DNA from 4 places in the Nonomuraea sp. B5E05 genome. Region 4 is predicted to be linked to each of the others. Evidence: riboswitches for the same ligand, from Rfam matches in the RefSeq annotation. Region 4 holds a riboswitch; each other region holds the start of a gene.
What was found. A riboswitch is a leader RNA that binds a small molecule or an ion and turns the genes downstream of it on or off. The one in region 4 is predicted to bind cyclic di-AMP.

Region 1 (3,637 bases), on a different contig from region 4:
CCGGCACCGCCGTGGCGCTGTCGGCTGGCACGACCACGTGGGCGCTGGCCCACCACCTCATCGGCGTCCCCGAGCTGACGGTGATCACCAATTCGATCCCCGTCGCCGAGGTCTTCCATCGCAACCCGCGCGCCGACCGCACCGTCGTGCTGACCGGCGGCGTGCGCACGCCGTCCGACGCGCTGGTCGGCCCGGTGGCCGTGGCCGCGATCCGCCGCCTGCACGTGGACACGCTCTTCCTCGGCGTGCACGGGATGAGCGTGCGGGCCGGGTTCACCACGCCCAACCTGCTGGAGTCGGAGACCGACAGGGAGCTTGTGACGGCCGCGCACCGGCTGGTCGTGCCCGCCGACCACACGAAGTGGAACACCGTGGGCATCAGCACCATCGCCGAGCTGAGCGAGGCCGACGTGGTCATCAGCGACGCGGGGCTGCCCGAGGACGCACGCACCGAACTGGCCGAGCGGGCCGGAGAACTGATAATCGCGGAGGACACGCATTGAAGCGCACCGTCACCCATCTGGCCGACGGCCGAGAGCTGATCTACTTCGACCGGCGCGACGACGCCGACCGGAGCGCGCTCGACCGGCGTCCGCTCGAGCCCCGGCCGGTGGCGTCCGAGCTGCGCTACGATCCGCTGACCGAGGAGTGGATCGCGATGGCCGGGCACCGGCAGACGCGGACGTTCCTGCCGACGGGCACGTCCGCCGAGTGCCCGTTGTGCCCGTCGTCGGACACGCGGGCGACGGAGATTCCGGCGTACGACTACGACGTGGCGGTGTTCGAGAACCGCTTTCCCTCCTTCTCCACAAATTTTGGGACTTATCACGATGTGGGCGGGCTGAGTGAGATTCGTCCGGGAGTTGGGCGGTGCGAGGTGGTGTGCTTCACTTCGGACCACTCGTCCTCCTTCTCCAAGCTCTCCGACGCCCAGGTGCGGCTGGTCATGGAGGCGTGGGCCGACCGTACGGCCGAGTTGTCCGGGATCGAGGGCGTGGAGCAGGTGTTCTGCTTCGAGAACCGGGGCGAGGAGATCGGCATCACGCTGGCGCATCCGCATGGCCAGATCTACGCCTACCCGTACGTCACACCCAGGACGAAACTCCAGCTCGGCGCCGCGGCCCGCTACCAGGGCGCGGGCAACCTGTTCGCCGACGTGCTGGCCGCCGAACGTGCCGCCGGAACACGGGTGGTGGCCGGCAACGAGCTGTGGACGGCGTTCGTGCCCGCGGCCGCGCGCTGGCCGTACGAGGTGCACGTGTATCCGCACCGGCAGGTGCCGGACCTGGCGGCGCTCACGGAGGAGGAGCGTGCGGCCTTCGCCCCGCTCTACACCTCGGTGCTGCGGGCCTTCGACGGGCTGTTCGGGGTCGTGATGCCGTACATCTCGGCCTGGCACCAGGCTCCCGTGCGGCGCGATCGCGAGCTCGCGTACCTGCATCTGGAGCTCTTCAGCATCCGGCGGGCGCCCAACAAGCTCAAGTATCTGGCGGGCTCGGAGTCCGCGATGGGCGCGTTCGTCAACGACGTGCTGCCGGAGGAGGCCGCGCGCATGCTCCGATCACAAGTAGATCAAGAATAGATTTCTACTTAAGGTCGCATGTCTCGTGATCTACCACTAATATCCCCTTATGCATCGGCCGTAACAGCCGTTGCACCGCCTAATCCTGGGCGAGTTGCCCAGGAGCCGGGGACCCATCGCACCTGGGGTGAATCCACATCAGTGGTAGGGATACGCAGCTCCCATACCCGAACCCGTCAGCTAACCCGGCCGGCAGAGGGAGAGGAACACCTACGTGGCGGCTTCGTCCCCCGCGAGTCTTGCCATCGGTCTCATCACCGCCGCCGCCGTCATCGTTTCGGCGGCCCCGGCGTCCGCGGCGTCCGCGGCCCCCAAACCCAAGGAGTCCGAGCTGCGCGCGCAGCTCAAGCAGCTCAACAAGAAGGTCGACAAGCTGATCGAGGCCTACAACCTCAAGCGCGTCGAGCTGGCCAAGGCGCAGAAGTCGGCCAAGGCGGCCAAGGCCCGGCTGGCCACCGCCGAAGAGGCGCTGACGACGGCCGAGAAACGCGTCGCCGAGATAGCCCGCCTGCGCTACCAGAACGGCAACCCCGGGGTGCCCGCGTTCATGCTGCCGGAGAACAGCGGCGGCGCGGCGGTGCTCAATCAGGTCACCGCCGAGCAGCAGGCGTTCGTGCAGGGCGTGGTCAAGGCGCGCGACGAGAAGAAGAAGGCCTCCGTGGAGGCCGTCGAGCTCGCCGACAAGATCCGCAAAGACGCGGCCGAGGTGGCCGGCCAGCGCGACGAGGCCGAGGACGTCATCGACGACATCGAGAAGAAGCTTCAGGACCTGGTGCCGTTCGGCACCAACCGCAGGTCCGACGGCGGCTGGGCGCCCGAACTGCCGTCCGGCTCCGACAACATCACCCCGCGCACGCGGCTGATGAAGGAGCAGATCGGCAAGAACTTCGCGCTGCCCTTCACCGTCGGCTGCTTCCGCTCCGGATCCAGCGGCGAGCATCCCCTGGGCCGGGCCTGTGACTTCATGATGAGCACGGGCGGCTCGATGCCCTCCGCCGCCAACGCCGCCCTGGGCGACCGCATCGCGGAGTGGGCCATCAAGAACAAGAGCAAGCTGGGCGTCAAGTACGTCATCTGGAAGCAGCGCATCAACCACGGCTCGGGCTGGAGCGCGATGTCCAACCGGGGCAGCATCACCGAGAACCACTACGACCACGTGCACATCTCGATGAACTGAGGGCATGTCCGGCGATCACCGCGGCGACGGGTTGACCAGCCCGCCGTCGTAGGCGGCGATGACGAGCTGGGCCCGGTCGCGGGCGTGCAGTTTCGCCAGGAGCCGGCCGATGTGGGTCTTGACCGTGCCGACGGTGAGGTGCAGGTGCTCGGCGATCTCGGAGTTGGACATGCCCGTGCCGACGAGGGTGAGCACCTCGCGCTCGCGCTGGGTGATGTGGCCGAGGTCGCGTGTGGCCGGGGCGGGATGGGAGCGTCGCAGGACGTCGGCGATGAGCCGGCGGGTCACGGTGGGCGCCAGCAGCGCTTCGCCGGCGGCGACGACCCGGATCGCGGCCAGCAATTCGGTCGCCGTGGCGTGCTTGAGGAGGAAACCGCTCGCGCCGGCCCGGAGCGAGGCGTAGACGTAGTCGTCCTGATCGAACGTGGTGAGCATCAGCACGCGCGTGCCGGAGCCGGCCGGGTCGGCGCAGATCCTCCTGGTCGCCTCGATGCCGTCCATGTCTGGCATGCGCACATCCATGAGGACGACGTCAGGACGATGCCGGCGGGCCAGGAGCACGGCTTCGGCGCCGGTGCCCGCCTCCCCCACCGTGACCAGCCCCGGCGTGGTGTCGATAAGGAGCTTGAAACTGTCGCGTACGAGGACCTGGTCCTCGGCGAGCAGCACCCTGATGGGCGGGGACACACTGTGCGGGGCGGCGTCGATGCTCATGCCGGGTCGCCGTTCAGGTCGTAGGGCAGCCGAGCCGTCACGCGGAAGCCTCCTTCAGGGCGCGCCTCCGCGCCGAACGTGCCTCCGTAGGCCTTCGTGCGTTCCCGCATGCCGATGAGGCCGTGTCCGCCGTGGCCCGGCCGCGTCGGCCGGCCGTGGCGGGG
Region 2 (3,637 bases), on a different contig from region 4:
AGGCCGACGCCTGTTCGACCACTCCAGTCCTCCCAGCCGGGTGATGGCGCGTTCACGACCGCTTCAAGCTAGCCCGGCCGCCTTAAGCGGCCAGAAACGGTGCGTGAACAATGGAGACCATGAACTCGCTCATGCTCAACACGGACGGCGTGCAGATCCCGCAACTCGGCTTCGGCGTCTGGCAGGTGCCTGCCGGCGAGGCGGAGCAGGTGGTGACGACGGCGCTGGAGGCCGGCTACCGGCACATCGACACCGCCGCCGCCTATGAGAACGAGGAGGGCGTGGGGCGTGCCGTGCGCGCGTCCGGCCTGCGCCGCGAGAAGGTGTTCGTCACCACCAAGCTGCGCAACGCCGACCACGCCCGCGCGGAGGAGTCCTTCGACGAGAGCCTGGCCCGGCTGGGGCTCGACTACGTCGATCTCTATCTCATCCACTGGCCGGTGCCGAAGCAGGACAGGTACGTACAGGCGTGGAAGGCGATCGAGAAGATCTACCGTGACGGGCGGGCCAAGGCCATCGGCGTGTCCAATTTCACCGTCGGCACGCTCACCCGGCTCATGACCGAGACCGACATCACGCCCTCCATCAACCAGGTCGAGCTCCACCCGTACTTCCAGCAGCGGGAGATGCGGGCCTTCCACGAGGCCAACGGCATCCTCACCGAGGCGTGGAGCCCGCTCGGCCAGGGCAAGGGGCTGCTCGAGGATCCGGCGCTCGCGGTGCTGGCGGACAAGCACGGCAAGACCCCCGCGCAGATCGTGCTCCGCTGGCACCTGCAACTCGGCAACGTCGTCATTCCCAAGTCCGTGACGCCGTCGCGGATCGCCGCGAACATCGACGTGTTCGACTTCATCCTCGATCCGGAGAGCATGGCCGCCATCGGCGCGCTCAACAGGGGCCTTCGCATCGGAGGCGACCCTGACACGTTCAATTTGGTCTGATCGTCTAGCATCTTCCGCGTGCGGGACTTCACGTGGGGCATCGCGGCGACGGGCGTCATAGCGCGGACCGTGGGAGCGGCCATCGTGGCCGAGCCCGGGATGCGGGTGGGCGCCGTCGGTTCCAGGAACCTGCGGCGGGCGCAGGCCCTGGCGGCCGCGCTGGGCGCGGAGTCGGCGTACGGCTCCTACGAGCACCTGTGCGCCGACCCCGCGGTGGACGCGATCTACGTGGCGACGCCGCACACCGAGCACCTGCGGGTCGCGCAGGCCGCCATCGCCGCAGGCAAGGCCGTGTTGTGCGAGAAGCCGCTGGCCGCGACCGTGGACGACACGGAGAAGATGGTACGCCTGGCGCGCGAGGCGGGCGTGTTCCTGATGGAAGCCATGTGGATGCGGTTCAACCCGCTGATCCGCCTCATCGCCGCCGACGCGCGGCTCGGCGACATCCGGTCGGTGCAGGCCAGTTTCGGCTTCGCCATGCCGTACGATCCGGCGCACCGGCTGTGGGCCCCGGAGCTGGGCGGGGGCTCGCTGCTCGACCTGGGGGTCTACCCGTTCGGCCTGGCCCAGCTGCTTCTGGGCATGCCCACCGGCCTGCGCATGACGGGCTCCCTGGCGCCGAGCGGAGTTGACGCGGAGGCGGGCGGGGTGTTGCTCTATCCCGGCGGCAGGCGGGCTTTCGTGGAAACCTCCTTGCTGGGGAATTACCCGAACCATGCCTGTGTTGTAGGTACGCAGATGCGGGCGGACATCCACGCGCCGTTCTGGGCGCCGGAGCGGATCGTCCTCACCGGGCCTTCCATGGAGCCGGAAGAGCATGTGCTCGATCCGGCCGACAACGGATACGCCGGTGAGCTCCGCGAGGTCCGCGCCGCCACGGCCGAGGGCAGGACCGAATCCTCGATCATGCCCCTTGACGAATCCCTTGCCATGGCAGGGCTTCTGGCCGACGCTCGCAGGCAAATCGCCTAGCTGGGCCTTTATGCAGTTGTAATCCTCTTGCCCCATGTATTACCTTGTGGGGCAACTTACGGCATACGTCCGGTTTGTCCGGCTATGTCTGACCATCGCACGATAGATCACAGGATTGTCCTGTGACCGCTGAATCCGCATCACGCGGAACCGGGGACCCACGTCCTTTGGGGTGAATCGGCACTCTGGTGCCGTAGGGCAGCTTCCACGCCCGAACCCGTCAGCTAACCCGGTAAGCGGCATGGAAGCAAGGAGTTACCCCCTCGATGGCCACGTTCCGTCTTACCGCAATTCCCAAGCGAACCATCACCTGCGCCGCACTCGGCGCCAGCGTCCTCGCCTCGGCCTTCGGCTTCAACGTCGCCGCGGCCAACGCCGACACCCCGCCCGCGGACAAGCCGGCCGCCGTCTCCCCGGTGACCGACTCCAAGCAGCGCGCGGCCAAGGAGACCAAGGTCAACGTGACCGCCTCCCAGGTCCTGGACTTCGCCAAGTCCCAGGTCGGCACCTCCGAGAACGCCGCCGGCGGCGGCACCCCGTACCAGAAGTGGTACGCCGACTCGCAGCGCGCCGCCGAGACCATCGCCCGCGACGGCGGCAACCGGGCCGCGTACCTGAACGCCGCCTGGTGCGCGATGTTCGTCTCCTGGGTCGGCGAGCAGACCGGCGCCCGCCCGCAGATCGGCTGGGACGCCTACACCGTCACCCACGCCAAGTGGTTCGCCGCCAACGACCGCTTCGGCAACAAGGCCAAGCCCGGCGCCGTGGTGTTCTTCTCCTGGGACGGCGGCAAGAAGCTCACCGACATCCAGCACGTCGGCTTCGTCGTGAAGGACAACGGCGACGGCACCATCTCCACGGTCGAAGGCAACACCGGCAACGGCAAGGTCGAGGAGCGGACCCGTCCGAAGTCCCAGGTCGTCGGCTACGGCTACCCCGAGTACGCCGCCTGACCCCGGTCACCGCGAGCGAGCGCGCGTCCCGTTCGGGACGCGCGCTCGCTCGCGTTTCCGCCCGGCCGGCCGGCGGCCTAGCCGTCCGCCGCCGCTCGCTGGATGGCGTGCAGCTCGGCGTAGCGGCCCCGGCGGGCCATGAGCTCGCCGTGAGCGCCCTGCTCGGCGATCCGCCCGCCGTCCAGCACCACGATCAGGTCGGCCATGCGCACCGTCGGGAAGCGGTGGGTGATCAGGAGAGTGATGGCGGCGCGGTGGCGGCGCGCGGCCTGCGCGTACCTGGCGAAGACGGCGCTCTCGGCGGGAGCGTCCAGGGAGGCGGTCGGCTCGTCCAGCACGAACAGCAGCGGCTCCTCCCGCATCGAGGCGCGCGCCAGGGCCAGGCTCTGCCACTGCCCGCCGGACAACGTCACGCCGCCCTCGAAGCTGTCGCCCAGCTCGGTGTCCAGGCCCCTGGGCAGCCCGGCCACCGTCTCCGTGGCGCCGGCCCGCTCCAGCGCCTGCTCCACGGCGGCGCGGTCGTCCATACGGGGCAGGTCGCCGATGCCGACCGTCTCGGCGGCGGCGAGCTCGAACGGAACCCGGTCCTGGAACACGGCGCTGATCCGGCGCCGCCAGCGCACGGCCGGCACGTCCCGCAGCGGGACGCCGTCCAGCAGGATCTCGCCGCCGGAGGGCTGGTAGAGGCCGCACAGCAGCTTGGCCAGGGTGGTCTTGCCCGAGCCGTGCGACCCGACCAGCGCGACGGTCGCGCCGGCGGGCAGGCTCAGG
Region 3 (3,637 bases), on a different contig from region 4:
CCGACCGACCAAATTTGCCGCGCGGGGATCGCCGCCGCGAGCAACTCGTGGCGGCCGGCATCGCGGTGCTGCGGGACGACGGCTGGCAGGGCGTCACGACCCGCGCCGTGGCCCAGCGGGCCGGCACCAATCCCGGCCTGATCCACTATCACTTCGGCGGGCTGGCCGGGCTCCGGTCGGCACGCTGGTCGTCGCGGCGATCGACGGGCTGATGTTGCACTACATGATCGACGGCGACCTCGCCGTCGGCGCGGTGCTGTCCGCGGTGGAGGACCTGCTGGCGACGCCTGACCCCTCGTGAGCGCGGCGGAGGACTCCCTTTCCGCCGCACACGGCCGACCTCGAAAGGACCGGCGGGCCGGCAGCGGGTGGCGTTCGATGATCTCGCGGACGAATCCCGCGGCCCCCTCGTCCCAGCCGGCTCCGGCCTCGCTCATGCGTGCCAGGGTGTCGCGCCAGGCGATCTCGGCGATGGCCGACCCGCCCACGTGGTCATCGGCGGCGGGCCCGCGATCTGATCTCCGGCTACGTGGTGCCCGACAGGCGCTGCCTGGTGCGGGCCGGCGCCCACTCCGGCAGCTCGGCGAGGATGTCGGCGAGGGTGACGTCGGCGAGGCTGGCCCGCCATGCCCGGTGGGCGTCGGCCATCTTCTCGGCGAGGACGCAGATGCGCTCGCACTCCTCCGGGGGCAGCGCGCCGCGTCCCTGCTGACGGATCTCGCGGCACTCGTACGGCGTGGACCGGCCGTCGACGGCCTCGACGATCTGCAGCAGCGTGATCTCGGCGGCGGGCCGCGCCAGCCGGAAGCCTCCCCTGGGGCCGGTGGAGGCGGCCAGCAGCCCGGCCTTGACCAGCTCCTTGAGCTGCTTGGTGAGGTAGGCCGCGGGGAGGTCGTAGTGGAGCGCGAGCTGCGCCGCCGACGCGCTGGCTCCCGGCTCGAGCTGGGCCAGCGTGGTCGCGCAGTGCAGAACCCACTCGGTGCTCACAGGCAGCTTCACGCCCCGATTCTATCGCAGCTATTATGGATCCGTTTAGTCCATAATTAAGGGGATCATCATGCGGATCGCAGTCGCCGGCGCGACCGGGAACATCGGGGCGCTCACCGTCGCGACCCTCGAACGCGACGGCCACGAGGTCGTGCGCATCAGTCGTTCGCTCGGCGTGGATCTGGCGACCGGTGACGGGCTCGACGACGCCCTGGCCGGCGCGGAGGCGGTCGTCGACGCCATCAACGCGCCGGCGGCCGGCCCGGAGGAGACGGCGGCGTTCTTCGGCGCCACCACGCGCAATTTGCTGGCCGCCGAGGAGCGGGCAGGGGTGCGCCACCACGTCCTGCTGTCGATCGTCGGGATCCATCGCGTCGAGGGCAACGCCCACTACGCCGGCAAGCGGGAGCAGGAGCGCCTCGTGTCCGCCGGGCCGGTGCCGTGGACGATCGTGCCGGTCACGCAGTTCCACGACTTCGCCGAAATGGTGGCGGGCTGGACGGAGCAGGACGGCGTCGCCACGATCGCGCCGCTGCTCGTGCAGCCGATCGCGCCCGCCGACGTGGCCGGCGTCCTCGCCGAGCTCGCGACCGGGGAGCCTCGGGGGCGGCACGCCGACGTCGCGGGCCCCGAGCCGCAGGACCTGGTGGACATGGCCCGGCGCACCCACGAGGCGCGGGGCCGTACGGTGCGGCTCGTGCCGACGTGGTCGGGGATCTTCGGCCCGGCGATGGCGGGCGACGTGCTGCTGCCCGGCGAGAGCGCGCGCATCGCGCCGACCACTTTCGACGACTGGCTCGCCCGGCAGCGGTAGACGGAGGGCCCCGGCGCCCCCGGGATGACCTGCCGGCGCGCCCGCGGCGCCGGCAGGCGGCGCCGAATGCCGGCGGTACGCCCACCGGCTCGCGTCACAGCCGTATCACGCGTCCCATTCCGGTGGACCCGCGTACGGTGCCGGAAAAACTTTGCCAAAGCCCTGGAACGCCTGCGAGAGCGGCGATCCAGGGCTTCCCCATGGCAAACGACATTGTGCGGGGATTTGTACCGCTTGCAGCGTTTATGGGGCGTTCTATACCTTCTTGGGATTACGGCATACGGCACAGGCGAACGCTTGCCGAACCGTTTGCCGCGACGTTGACAGGCCGAATCCGCACAGCGCGGAGCCGGGGACCCACCTTTCCGGGGTGAATCGCACGCCAGCCGAGGGCTGCGCGCGTAGGGCACTTCCAAGCCCGAACCCGTCAGCTAACCCGGTAGGCACATGGAAGCAAGGAGTCGATCCCCCCATGCGCGAACTCACGCGACGTCTCACCCTGTCCGCCGCCGGCGCCCTGCTGGCCGGGACCACCGCCATCGCGGGCGTGAGCCTGCCCGCGCACGCGTCGCCCGTCGAGCCGGGCCCGGCCCAGGCGGCCGAGCAGCGCACGCTCACCTACGGCCAGGACGTGTCCAACCACCAGCCGCTGCACGACTGGGCCGCCAGCCCCGCGCAGTTCGGCATCATCAAGGCCACCGAGGGCACCGACTTCCGCGACGCCGCCTTCGCCAGGCACTGGAGCGAGCTGGGCAAGAAGGGCATCGTGCGCGGGGCGTACCACTACGCACACCCCGGCAACGACCCCATCGCCGAGGCCGAGCACTTCCTGTCCATGGTGAACTCCCAGCCCTCCAAGCCCGGCGACCTGCTGGTGCTGGACCTGGAGACCACCGACGGCAAGTCCGTCGAGGAGGTCAACGCCTGGGCCAAGGCGTGGCTGTCGCACGTGAAGGCCGAGACCGGGGTCACCCCGATGTTCTACAGCGGCTGGAACTTCGCCGACACCTACGGCAAGGGCCTGGCCGAGTACCCGCTGTGGGTGGCCCACTACAGCAAGCCGAAGGGGACGGTGACGCCGCCCGCCGACTGGAAGACCTGGACCATCCACCAGTACTCCGACTCCCCCATCGACCAGAACGTCTCGGCGCTCACCCCCGACGAGCTGCGCGCCCTGGGCCGCACGGCCGCCTGACCGGGTTCGGGCAGGCGGAGAACTCCGCGGAGCACCTGCCTGCCCGCCGCGGGTCAGGCCGCGTACGGGTCCTGGCCCGCGCGGATGCGGCCCACCATGGTCTTGAGCGCCTCCAGCGCGGTCAGGTACGTCAGCGGGCCGAAGGACACGCGGGCGACGCCGAGGGAGGCCAGCCTGCCCAGATCCATGCCGGGCATGCAGGCGACGTTGACCGGCCCGGGGACGGCCTTGACGAGGTCGCCGACCACCTCTTCCGACGGGGCCATGATGGGGTAGACGCAGTCGGCGCCGGCCTCCAGGTAGCGGCGCCCGCGCTCGGCGACCTCCTCGGTCGAGGTGGAGCCGGTCAGGAAGACGTCGACCCGCGCGTTGATCACCAGGTCGGGACCCGCCTCCCGGAGGGCGGCGATGCGCGCGGCCTGCGCGTCGGCGTCGACGAGTCCCCCGGCCCGGTGGTCGGTGTCCTCGATGTTGAAGCCGGCCGCGCCGATGGCGGTGAGCCGCTCGACGAGCTCGCCGGGCGGCAGGCCGTAGCCGGCTTCGGCGTCGACGGTCACCGGCACGTCCACGGCCCTGATGATCCTGGCGGCGATGTCGAACATCTCGCCGACCGGTGCGCCCTCGTGGTCGTCGCGTCCCAG
Region 4 (3,637 bases):
TAACCGGGCTGGGACTGCTGTGGCTGCCCGTAGCCCTGCTGGCCGTACTGCTGCTGACCGTAGCCGGGCTGGGACTGCGGCTGCTGACCATACTGCTGGTCGTACTGCTGACCCGACTGGGGTTGCTGACCATAGCCCTGTTGCTGGTCGTACTGCTGACCCGACTGGGGTTGCTGACCATAGCCCTGTTGCTGGTCGTACTGCTGGCCCGACTGGGGTTGCTGACCATAGCCCTGTTGCTGGTCGTACTGCTGGCCCGACTGGGGCTGCTGGCCGTAGCCCTGCTGCTGACCGTACTGCTGGTCGTAGCCGGACTGCTGCTGCCCGTAACCCTGCTGCTGGCCGTAGTCGGGCTGGGACTGGGGCTGCTGGCCGTAGCCCTGCTGCTGACCATACTGCTGGTCGTAGCCGGACTGCTGCTGCCCGTAACCCTGCTGCTGGCCGTAGTCGGGCTGGGACTGGGGCTGCTGGCCGTAGCCCTGCTGCTGACCATACTGCTGGTCGTACTGCTGGCCCTGCTGGGGTTGCTGGCCGTAGCCCTGCTGCTGGCCATACTGCTGCTGGCCGTAGTCGGGCTGAGACTGGGGCTGCTGGCCGTATTGGGGTTGCTGGCCGTAGCCCTGCTGCTGGCCGTACTGCTGCTGGCCGTAGCCCTGCTGCTGACCGTATGGGGGTTGCTGGCCGTAGCCCTGCTGCTGACCATAGGGGGGCTGTTGCCCGTAGGCGTCGTCCGCCCGGTAGCCGACCACAGTGACGTCGGGGTCGGGCTCGCCGGGGTGGCGGCCCGGAGCCTGCTGGCCGTAGTGGGGAGGCGCAGCGTTCTCGCCGGATTCGTCCTGTGGGTACGGCGGCTGTCCGGTGCTCACCGTGTCACCTCGCTTCGAGTGCGCGCGTGGCACGTGTCAGGACACATGCCTGTGCTGCCCAACGTATCGACATAGGTATCAACAATCACCTTTCCATGTGGTCAAGGTCCGCGTCACCCGACGTCAGATGGAGCAGCATGCGGGTGTTGCCCAGGGTGTTCGGCTTGACGTGTTCCAGGTCGAGGAACTCCGCTACACCCTCGTCATACGAGGCCAGCAGCTCGGCGTAGACCTCGGGGGAGACCGGCGTGCCCTGGATGCGGCGAAAACCGTGCCTCGCGAAGAAGTCGACCTCAAAAGTAAGACAGAATACACGTTGCAGACCAAGATCTTTGGCTTGCTGGATCAGCGCTGAGACGATCCGGTGGCCGACTCCCGTGCCGCGGCATTCGGGATCGACGGCCACCGTGCGGACCTCTGCGAGGTCCTCCCAGAGCACGTGGAGCGCGCCACAGCCGACGATCTGCCCGCCACGCTCGGCCACCCAGAACTCCTGTACGTCTTCGTACAGCGTCACCGTGGCCTTTTTCAGGAGCCGCGAGCCCGCGCCCGCATAGGCGTCGACCAGGCGCCTGACCCCCCGCACGTCAGGCGTGCGCGCACGCCGGACCACCACCGCGGTCTCGGGCACAGTCAGTTCGGCCACCTGCTCCATGGCTCTCCAGAGTACAGATGTCATTACGGCTCGGACCTAACTCACATGTCTCCGCCCATCCTGTTACATCTCGTGGCCGGGCGTGCACGGCGTCGCGCCGGGCGGTCGTTCGGGAGGAAGCGCCACATACAGTCACTCCTGCCCGAGTGGCACCGAGATCACCTTGTGACCCTTCGGTTGTGAAACCTCTACAGAGTTGGCAGTTCTGGTTGAGCAGGAACCCGGAGTGCATTAGTGTCCAGCGACGATGATCCCCGCGTGTCGCGCGCGGGGAAGCACGCTCAATTCCTCAGGGAAGCCGGGGACCCGCCGGTGGCGACCGCCATCACGGGGTGAATCCGAGTTTTTCGGTAGGGCTGCTCCGGCCCGAACCCGTCAGCTAACCCGGTAGGCGTCTATGAGAGGAGCCTGGTTGGTGAAGCGCACACTCAACCGTGGGAGGACGTCGGCGGGCAAGCACGCCCGCCCTCCGGAACGCGCCCCGTTGCGCCGCCGTCTCGGTGTGGCGAGTTTCACAGCCGCCGCGCTGCTGCTCTCGGTTCCCACCGTTCCGGCGTCCGCCGACCCCAAGCCCTCGCTCAAAGACCTCGCCGCGCGGGTCGAGAAGATGCACGTCGAGATCGAGACGCTGACCGAGCAGTACAACGGGCAGCGGGAGAAGCTGAAGACGGCCAAGAAGGCCGCCGAGGCCGCGCAGAAGACGCTGACGGCCAGCGAGACGGATCTGGCGGCCAAGCGCGCCAAGGCCGTCCTGCTCGCCCAGAACGCCTACATCACGGGCGGGCTGAGCCGGGCGCTGGCGTTCACCTCCTCCCAGGACCCCGGCAACTTCCTCGACCGCGCCGCGACCACGTTCGCGATCGAGCAGCGGCAGGGCGAGGAGCTCAACCAGCTCACCAAGGCCAGGAAGGCCGCCGAGCGCGCCAGGGCGAGCGCCAGGTCGCGCATCAGCGAGGTCGAGAAGATCGTCAAGGACCTCGACACCAAGCGTGACAAGATCAGCAAGCTGGTCGCCAAGGTCGAGAGCAACCTGTTCAGGCGGGCGCTGGGCGAGGCCGGCCGTCCCGGCACCCGCGCCACCCGCGTCAATCTGCCGATCGCGGGCAGCGGAAAGGCCGCGCAGGCGGCACGGTGGGCGCTCACGCAGCAGCTCAAGCCGTACGTCTGGGGAGCCGAGGGCCCCGGCTCCTACGACTGCTCCGGCCTGGTGATGGCGGCCTACCAGCGGGTGGGCATCTCGCTGCCGCACTACACGGGCAACCAGTGGACGGCCGGGCGGCACATCTCACGCGACGAGATGCGTCCAGGCGACCTGGTGTTCTTCTACAGCGACCTGCACCACGTGGGCATCTATCTCGGCGGCGGCATGATGGTGCACGCCCCTCGGACGGGTGATGTGGTGCGGATCGCGTCGATCGAACGGCGGCCGTTCGCGGGCGCGGTGCGCATCGCCGATTGAAGCTCTGAGCCGAGAGGCGAGCGACGTGAAGGCGCAGTGAGCGGGCGCCGCTAGATCAGCTGGCGGCGTGCCGCCCACGCCACGGCCTCGATCGCGGTGGCGACGCCGATTCGGTCGCAGATGCCGCGCAGCCTCCGGCGTACGGTGCGGCCGCTGATGTCCAGTCGCCTGCCCACCCGATCGACCGTGACTCCTCTGGCGAGTTCCGCCAGTAACGCCAGATCCGCATGGCTCAGCTCAACGCCTTCAGTGAGCACTTCCATCGGGAGCCCTCCCCCCCAACAGCAGGCCTGGACCCCTCTTAGCCAGGCCACAGCCGCTCCTCGCAGACGGTAAACGCATCATGGAAAGGTCGTCAAGCATGACAATCGCCGCTCTTGACCAGCACTATTGACATGATCCGCCGTATGTTGCCGAGTCTCGTCCGCCGGCGGCCTTCGCCGCTCGACATACGGTCCGCGCGCCCTCTCGGTCAGGCCCGACCCGGCGCCGATCGGTCCGGCCGACGTCCCGGTTTTTGATCCATCCGAGCGCTATTTACTGCGTGATCCATACGTACGGGCGGGAACGCGCAGCCGCTCTTCACCACGGGCGGCGGCACGCGGCAAGCCAGGAGTCACCTTATTTCCGGACCTGGGCGGGCGGCACCGTCATGGC

Region 1: linked by a shared signal. The riboswitch ahead of ABGB01_RS41230 (hypothetical protein) and the one ahead of ABGB01_RS14395 (C40 family peptidase) in region 4 are both predicted to bind cyclic di-AMP.
Region 2: linked by a shared signal. The riboswitch ahead of ABGB01_RS43575 (CHAP domain-containing protein) and the one ahead of ABGB01_RS14395 (C40 family peptidase) in region 4 are both predicted to bind cyclic di-AMP.
Region 3: linked by a shared signal. The riboswitch ahead of ABGB01_RS08725 (GH25 family lysozyme) and the one ahead of ABGB01_RS14395 (C40 family peptidase) in region 4 are both predicted to bind cyclic di-AMP.

The regions. Positions count from the first base shown of each region.
Region 1 covers NZ_JBDPMJ010000038.1:40,707-44,343, reverse strand. Annotated here, with positions in the region: gene ABGB01_RS41240 (DeoR/GlpR family DNA-binding transcription regulator) at 1-503, shown strand, start outside; gene galT (galactose-1-phosphate uridylyltransferase) at 500-1,582, shown strand; cyclic di-AMP (ydaO/yuaA leader) riboswitch at 1,649-1,791, shown strand; gene ABGB01_RS41230 (hypothetical protein) at 1,797-2,759, shown strand; gene ABGB01_RS41225 (response regulator transcription factor) at 2,775-3,473, opposite strand; gene ABGB01_RS41220 (sensor histidine kinase) at 3,470-3,637, opposite strand, start outside.
Region 2 covers NZ_JBDPMJ010000048.1:24,878-28,514, forward strand. Annotated here, with positions in the region: gene ABGB01_RS43560 (hypothetical protein) at 1-22, opposite strand, end outside; gene ABGB01_RS43565 (aldo/keto reductase) at 120-941, shown strand; gene ABGB01_RS43570 (Gfo/Idh/MocA family oxidoreductase) at 960-1,913, shown strand; cyclic di-AMP (ydaO/yuaA leader) riboswitch at 2,031-2,167, shown strand; gene ABGB01_RS43575 (CHAP domain-containing protein) at 2,180-2,866, shown strand; gene ABGB01_RS43580 (ABC transporter ATP-binding protein) at 2,944-3,637, opposite strand, start outside.
Region 3 covers NZ_JBDPMJ010000003.1:513,418-517,054, reverse strand. Annotated here, with positions in the region: gene ABGB01_RS08740 (TetR/AcrR family transcriptional regulator) at 1-212, shown strand, start outside; gene ABGB01_RS08735 (Rrf2 family transcriptional regulator) at 526-999, opposite strand; gene ABGB01_RS08730 (NAD(P)H-binding protein) at 1,058-1,801, shown strand; cyclic di-AMP (ydaO/yuaA leader) riboswitch at 2,118-2,261, shown strand; gene ABGB01_RS08725 (GH25 family lysozyme) at 2,274-2,996, shown strand; gene ABGB01_RS08720 (isocitrate lyase/phosphoenolpyruvate mutase family protein) at 3,050-3,637, opposite strand, start outside.
Region 4 covers NZ_JBDPMJ010000006.1:327,007-330,643, forward strand. Annotated here, with positions in the region: gene ABGB01_RS14385 (RDD family protein) at 1-866, opposite strand, end outside; gene ABGB01_RS14390 (amino-acid N-acetyltransferase) at 952-1,521, opposite strand; cyclic di-AMP (ydaO/yuaA leader) riboswitch at 1,790-1,930, shown strand; gene ABGB01_RS14395 (C40 family peptidase) at 1,937-2,980, shown strand; gene ABGB01_RS14400 (LuxR C-terminal-related transcriptional regulator) at 3,031-3,243, opposite strand.